DNA from 2 places in the Actinomadura graeca genome. Region 2 is predicted to be linked to the other one. Evidence: riboswitches for the same ligand, from Rfam matches in the RefSeq annotation. Region 2 holds a riboswitch; the other holds the start of a gene.
The links. A riboswitch is a leader RNA that binds a small molecule or an ion and turns the genes downstream of it on or off. The one in region 2 is predicted to bind glycine.
Positions count from the first base shown of each region.

Region 1: another riboswitch for glycine. It lies ahead of gcvP (aminomethyl-transferring glycine dehydrogenase); the one in region 2 lies ahead of gcvT (glycine cleavage system aminomethyltransferase GcvT).

Region 1 covers NZ_CP059572.1:115,346-118,744, forward strand. Annotated here, with positions in the region: gene AGRA3207_RS00520 (lysylphosphatidylglycerol synthase transmembrane domain-containing protein) at 1-595, opposite strand, end outside; glycine riboswitch at 876-971, shown strand; glycine riboswitch at 972-1,083, shown strand; gene gcvP (aminomethyl-transferring glycine dehydrogenase) at 1,144-3,399, shown strand, end outside.
Region 2 covers NZ_CP059572.1:2,914,993-2,918,391, forward strand. Annotated here, with positions in the region: gene cds1 (L-cysteine desulfhydrase Cds1) at 1-296, shown strand, start outside; gene AGRA3207_RS12830 (M50 family metallopeptidase) at 297-1,595, opposite strand; glycine riboswitch at 1,833-1,928, shown strand; glycine riboswitch at 1,933-2,023, shown strand; gene gcvT (glycine cleavage system aminomethyltransferase GcvT) at 2,099-3,193, shown strand; gene gcvH (glycine cleavage system protein GcvH) at 3,215-3,399, shown strand, end outside.

The DNA of each region.
Region 1 (3,399 bases), 2.8 Mb from region 2:
CGGTGAGCCCGGTCAGCGCCGCCAGCCCGATCATCGTCCACGTCGCGGCCTGCCAGCGGAACCGCCCCGCCATCCCGACCGCGGTGACGAACGCGATCACCGGCGCGATGTCGGTGTGCACGGGCGCGGTCGCCGTGCCGCCCCAGATCAGCGAGTCCAGCACGCCGCCGGGCGCCGACGGCACCACCAGGTCGTCCAGCCCGATCGTGATCAGGAACGCGATCGCGGCGGCCAGCAGCGCGATGGCGACGCGCGTCCCGTCCTTGTGGAACAGCCGCTCGAAGGCGAAGGCCACCGGGACGGCCAGGACCCCGAAGCTGGACGCCAGCGTCGCCAGCGACAGCAGCAGCCTCGGCGCGTGCGCGGTGCCCTCGGCGATGTCGGTCTGGAGGCCGTGCGTCGTCTGCTGCGCGATCGACACCAGCAGCATCACCGCCACCAGCAGGGCGCAGGACGCCGCGAACCGGATCGCGTCCACGGGACGCCGGATCCGGTCCGGCCGGGCGGGCTCGTCGACGGGTACGCCCGTGGCGGTGCCCCGCCCGGGGCGCCGCGTCCCGCCGCGGGCCGGTGTCACTCCGGTCGGCCGCGTCACGCCGGGCCGCCGCACTGGCCATCGGTCATCGTGATCAGCGTCCCAGACCCGGAGCCGCGCCGTCGAGCGGGAGCCCGTCACCGGCAGCGCGCGCCTCCACCCGTGTCCGCCGCCCTTCTCCGCCCCGGCCCCGCGGCCCGTCCCGTCGCCGGGCCGTGCTCATCGTACTGGTCGGTACACGCGCGGCGCCCCAGGTCACCGGGGCACCGTCCCGATCTTCGCGGGCCCGGGACGATCGGAGTGGGCGATCGTTGGGTAGGGTTTGCCCCAGACACGCCGTCGACCCTGAACGGGAGAGACCTCGCGCAAGCCGGCGTGAGGCGCCGAAGGGGCAACCTCCCCGGAACCTCTCAGGCAAAAGGACCGTTCGGGCGAGGCACCTCTGGAAAGCAGGCGTCGATCTCCCCCGACGGGGAAGGACGGCTCACCGAAGGGGAAACCCCGCCGCGCGGGTGAAGCTCTCAGGTGCCGATGACAGAGGGGGAGACAGGCCGCCGGTCCGCGCCGGCGGTGGCCTGAGCGACCGCAGCAGCCAGGAGGCTCTCCCCATGACCGCCCAGTACTTCGCACCGGTGGCCTCGCCGCAGCATCCCCGCGCCGTGTTCGCCGACCGTCACATCGGCCCCTCGCCGGACGACCAGGCGAGGATGCTGGCGGCGATCGGCTACTCCGGCGCCGAGGCGCTCATCGACGACGCGGTGCCCGCCGCGATCCGCACCGGCCGCCCCCTGGACCTGCCGCCCGCGCTCAGCGAGACCGCCGCGCTGGACCGCCTGCGCGAGCTCGCCGCCCGCAACACCGTCCTCACGTCCATGATCGGGCTGGGCTACCACGGGACGATCACCCCGGGCGTGATCCTCCGCAACGTCATGGAGAACCCGGGCTGGTACACCGCCTACACGCCGTACCAGCCGGAGATCTCCCAGGGCCGCCTGGAGGCCCTGCTGAACTTCCAGACCGCCGTCGGCGACCTCACGGGGCTGCCGGTCGCCAACGCGTCCATGCTGGACGAGGCGACCGCCGCCGCCGAGGCCATGGCGCTCGCGCACCGGGCCTCCCGGCGCCGTGAGCCCGGAACGTTCCTGGTCGACGCCGACGCGCTCCCGCAGACGATCGAGGTCGTCCGGACCCGCGCGGTCCCCCTCGGCATCGACGTCGTCACCGCGGACGTGTCGGACGGGCTGCCCCAGGGCGACTTCTTCGGCGTCCTGCTGCAGTACCCGGGCGCGTCCGGCGCCGTCCGCGACCTGGAGCCCGTCTGCGCGCAGGCCCGCGAGCGGGGCGCGAAGGTCGTCGTCGCCGCCGACCTGCTCGCGCTGACGCTGCTGCGCCCGCCGGGCGAGTTCGGCGCCGACATCGCGGTGGGCTCCGCGCAGCGGTTCGGCGTCCCCTACGGGTTCGGCGGCCCCCACGCGGGCTACATGGCCGTCGCCGAGGGCATCCAGCGGCAGCTCCCCGGACGCCTCGTCGGCGTGTCCGTCGACGCCGACGGCGCCACCGCCTACCGCCTGGCGCTGCAGACCCGCGAGCAGCACATCCGCCGCGAGAAGGCCACCAGCAACATCTGCACCGCCCAGGTGCTCCTCGCTGTGATGGCCAGCATGTACGCCGTGTACCACGGCCCCGAGGGCCTGGCCGCCATCGCCCAGCGCACGCACCGCCGCGCCGCCGAGATCGCCGCGGGGCTGCGCCGCGGCGGCGTCGAGGTCGTGCACGGCTCCTTCTTCGACACGGTCCTCGCCCGCGTCCCCGGACGGGCCGCCGCCGTCGTGGCCGCCGCACGCGAGCGCGGGATCAACCTGCGCCCGTCCGGCGCCGACCACGTCGCGGTCGCCTGCGACGAGACGACGCTGCCCGGGCACGTCGCCGCCGTCCTGGAGGCGTTCGGCGTCCCCGCGGACGTCTCCGGCGCGGACGAGGCGCTTCCCGGCGGGCTGCGCCGCGAGAGCCCGTACCTGACCCACCCCGTCTTCCACGCGCACCGCTCCGAGACCGCGATGCTGCGCTACCTGCGCCGGCTCCAGGACAAGGACATCGCGCTCGACCGCTCCATGATCCCGCTCGGCTCCTGCACGATGAAGCTGAACGCCACCACCGAGATGGAGCCGGTCACCTGGCCGGAGTTCGCCGGCATCCACCCGTTCGCGCCCGTCGAGCAGGCCCAGGGCTACCTGGAGCTGATCGGCGAGCTGGAGGACGCGCTGGCCGAGATGACCGGCTACGCCAAGGTGTCCGTCCAGCCCAACGCCGGCTCCCAGGGCGAGCTGGCGGGCCTGCTCGCCATCCGCGCCTACCACGCCTCCCGCGGCGAGGGGCACCGTGACGTGTGCCTCATCCCGTCCTCCGCGCACGGCACCAACGCCGCCAGCGCCGTCATGGCCGGGATGCGCGTCGCCGTCGTCGCCTGCGACGAGGGCGGCAACATCGACCTGGACGACCTGCACTCCAAGATCGGCACGCACGGTGACCGGCTGTCGGCGATCATGGTGACCTACCCGTCCACCCATGGCGTCTTCGAGGAGACGATCACCGACGTGTGCGCCGCCGTGCACGAGGCGGGCGGCCAGGTGTACGTGGACGGCGCCAACCTCAACGCCCTGGTCGGCCTCGCCCGCCCCGGCGAGTTCGGCTCGGACGTCTCGCACCTGAACCTGCACAAGACCTTCTGCATCCCGCACGGCGGCGGCGGTCCCGGCGTGGGCCCGATCGGCGTCCGCGAGCACCTGGCGCCGTTCCTGCCGAGCCACCCGCTGCGCGAGGAGGCCGGTCCCGCCACCGGCGTCGGACCGATCTCCGCCGCCCCC
Region 2 (3,399 bases):
TGCCGGACGCGGCGTCCGTCGCGGCGATGCGCTGGACGGCCGAGGTCACCGGCCGCAGCGTCGGCGGCTCCACCGGCACGGCGATGTGGGGCGCGGCGGAGCTGATCGCGCGGATGCGGCTGGACGGGGAGCGCGGCAGCGTGGTCACGCTGATCTGCGACGGCGGCGAGCGGTACGCGGGGACCTACGGCTCGGACGCGTGGCTGGAGGGGCAGGGCCTGGACATCGGCCCCTACCTGGCGGCGCTGGAGTGCTTCCTGAAGACCGGCGAGATGCCCCCGACGGACCTTCTCTGATCAGCCGGAGAAGCGGATCGGGTTGACCAGGTCGGCGTAGATCAGCAGCCCGCCCATGACGATCAGCACGGCGGCCATCACGTAGGTGACGGGCAGGGCCTTGGCGACGTCGACGTAGCCCGGGTCGGGGCGTCGGAACACCCGCGCGAGCCCCTTCTTGATCGCTTCCAGGAGCGCGCCCGCGATGTGCCCGCCGTCCAGCGGCAGCAGCGGGACGAGGTTGAACAGCCCGACCGCGAGGTTCAGCGAGCCGAGCAGCATCACGAAGTAGGAGACCTTCTCGCCGCCGGTGAGCTTGTCGGAGGCGGCCACGTCCCCGCCGATCCGGCTGACGCCGACGACACCGATCGGGCCGTTGGGGTCGCGCTTCTCCCCGCTGAACGCGGCGTTCCAGATGCCGACCATCTTCTGCGGCATCCGCACCAGCGCGCCCGCGGTGTGCTTGGTGAGGTCGCCCATCGTGCTCGCGACCGCTCCGGGCCCCTGCCGCTCCAGCGCGCTGGCGGGGGTGATGCCGAGGAACCCCACGTCCACGATCTTGTTCTCGTTGTCGAGGTCGCGCATCTTGTTACGGGTGATCGGCACGTTCAGCGAGATCTTCTGGCCGCCGCGGTCGACGACCATCGGGACCGTGCGCCCGGCGGAGTCGCGGATCTGCTTCTGGAGCTGGGCGTAGTCATCGACGCGCCTGCCGTCGTAGGACACGATCCGGTCGCCGGCCTTCAGCCCGACCTGCTGCGCGGGGGTCGGCGCCGCGTCCGCGGGGCAGCTGTCGAGCCGTGACTGGCTCGCCGGGACCATGCAGGGCGAGACCTCCTGGATCACCGGCTGCGCGCGCTGCACGCCGAGGCCCATCAGCAGGATCGCGAAGAAGACCACGGCCAGGATCAGGTTCATGGCGGGGCCGCCGAACATGATCAGCAGTTTCTGCCACCACTTCTTGGCGTAGAACACGCGGTCCTCGTCGCCGGGCCTGACCTCCTCCAGCGCCGCGCCGCGCGCGGACTCGATGAGGCCCTGCCAGGGCCCGGTGCTGATCCGCCTGACCTGGCCCGGGGCGTCGCCCTTGCGGGGCGGCAGCATCCCGATCATGCGGATGTAGCCGCCGAGCGGGATCCACTTCAGCCCGTACTCGGTCTCGCCCTTGCGCCGGGACCACATCGTGGGCCCGAACCCGACCATGAACTGGGTCGTCCGGACCCGGAACAGCTTGGCGAACGAGAAGTGCCCGAGCTCGTGCAGCGCGATGGACGCGAGCAGGCCGAAGAACAGGATCAGCACTCCCGCCAGCCAGCCCATGCATGCCCCTCCGGTCGTGCACCCCGCACCGGGGGGTGGTATCCAGCAGTCCCCAAAGGGTACGTCACGGGCGTGCGTTTCGTTGAGTCTTGACGTGATCATGGGACGCGGCGGACCGTCCTTACCGGACGGCCCGCAATCGCGCTCCGGCGCCGTGGGCGGCCCCTTCGTCCGCGACCGGGCGCACCCGCCCCGCTGGTCGCGGAGCTGGGCCGCTGCTAGCCTGGCCGGAGCCGATGATCCCGTGCGGGAGAGTCCCCGGCCGCCAGCGGGGGACGCCGAAGGAGCAAATCCTCCCCGGAACCTCTCAGGCCCACGGACCGCACGGACCAGGCGACCTCTGGAAAGCGGGGACGTCCGTCCCCCGCCGAAGGTGCAAGCCCGCGGCGCACGGCGCGGGTGAAGCTCTCAGGCGCCGATGACAGAGGGGGAGGCACCGGAAACGCCCGGTGCGCGGGTGGGACGATGGGTCCACGCGCGCCCGCGACGAAGGAGCCGAACCCATGTCCGCCGATTCCACCGCCAGAAAGACGCCGCTGCACGACGTCCACCAGGATCTCGGCGCCAACCTCGTCGACTTCGCGGGCTATCTGATGCCGCTGCGCTACGCGAGCGAGACCGCCGAGCACCAGGCCGTCCGGCAGGGCGCCGGGCTGTTCGACCTGTCCCACATGGGGGAGATCTTCCTCGCCGGGCCGGGCGCGGGCGCCGCGCTCGACCACGCGCTGGTCGGCAACCTGTCGCCGATGGCGGTCGGCAAGGCCCGCTACACGATGATCTGCGCGCCCGACGGCGGCGTCCTGGACGACCTCATCGTCTACCGGCTGGCCGACGAGACGTGGATGGTCGTCGCGAACGCCGCGAACACCGCGGTCGTCCTCGACGCCCTGACCGAGCGGGCCGCGGGCTTCGACGCCGCCGTGCGGGACCGCTCCGGCGACTACGCGCTGATCGCCCTCCAGGGCCCCCGCTCCCAGGCGATCCTGGAGGGCTTCACCGACGCGCCGCTGGCCGGGCTGAAGTACTACGCGATCCTCGCGGCCGCGGTCGCCGGCATCGACGCGCTCGTCGCCCGCACCGGCTACACCGGCGAGGACGGCTTCGAGCTGTTCGTCGACGCCTCCGACGCCGTCCGGCTGTGGGAGGCGCTGGCGAAGGCCGGCGGTGTCGTCCCCGCCGGCCTGTCGGCGCGCGACACGCTCCGCCTTGAGGCGGGAATGCCGCTGTACGGCAACGAGCTGACCGCCGAGACGACCCCCTTCGAGGCGGGCCTCGGCCGCGTCGTCAAGCTGGACAAGCCCGGCGACTTCGTCGGGAAGGCCGCCCTGGCGGCGCAGGCGCAGACGCCCCCGGGCCGTAGGCTCGTGGGCCTGGTGGCCCGGGGGCGCCGGGCGCCGCGCAAGGGGTACCAGGTCGTCACGTCGGACGGCACGCCGTGCGGTGTCGTGACGAGCGGCGCCCCGTCGCCCACACTGGGCAGGCCGATCGCCATGGCCTACCTCGACAGCGGTGTCGGGGAGGACGGCCTCGCCGTGGACGTCCGCGGCAGGCACGAGCCGGTCGACGTGGTCGCCCTGCCGTTCTACAAGCGTTCCTGAAACCCTGGAGAGAGAAGAAACGTGAGCGTTCCGGAGCAGCTCCGCTACAGCGAAGAGCACGAGTGGGTCGCCGGTCTCGGCCCCGCCCAGCAGGTCCCCGAGGACGGCATCGTCACCGTCGGCATCACCGCGCACGCCGCCGACGCCCTCGGCGAGATCGTCTACCTCGAGCTGCACTCCTCCGAGGGTGACGCCGTCGAGGCGGG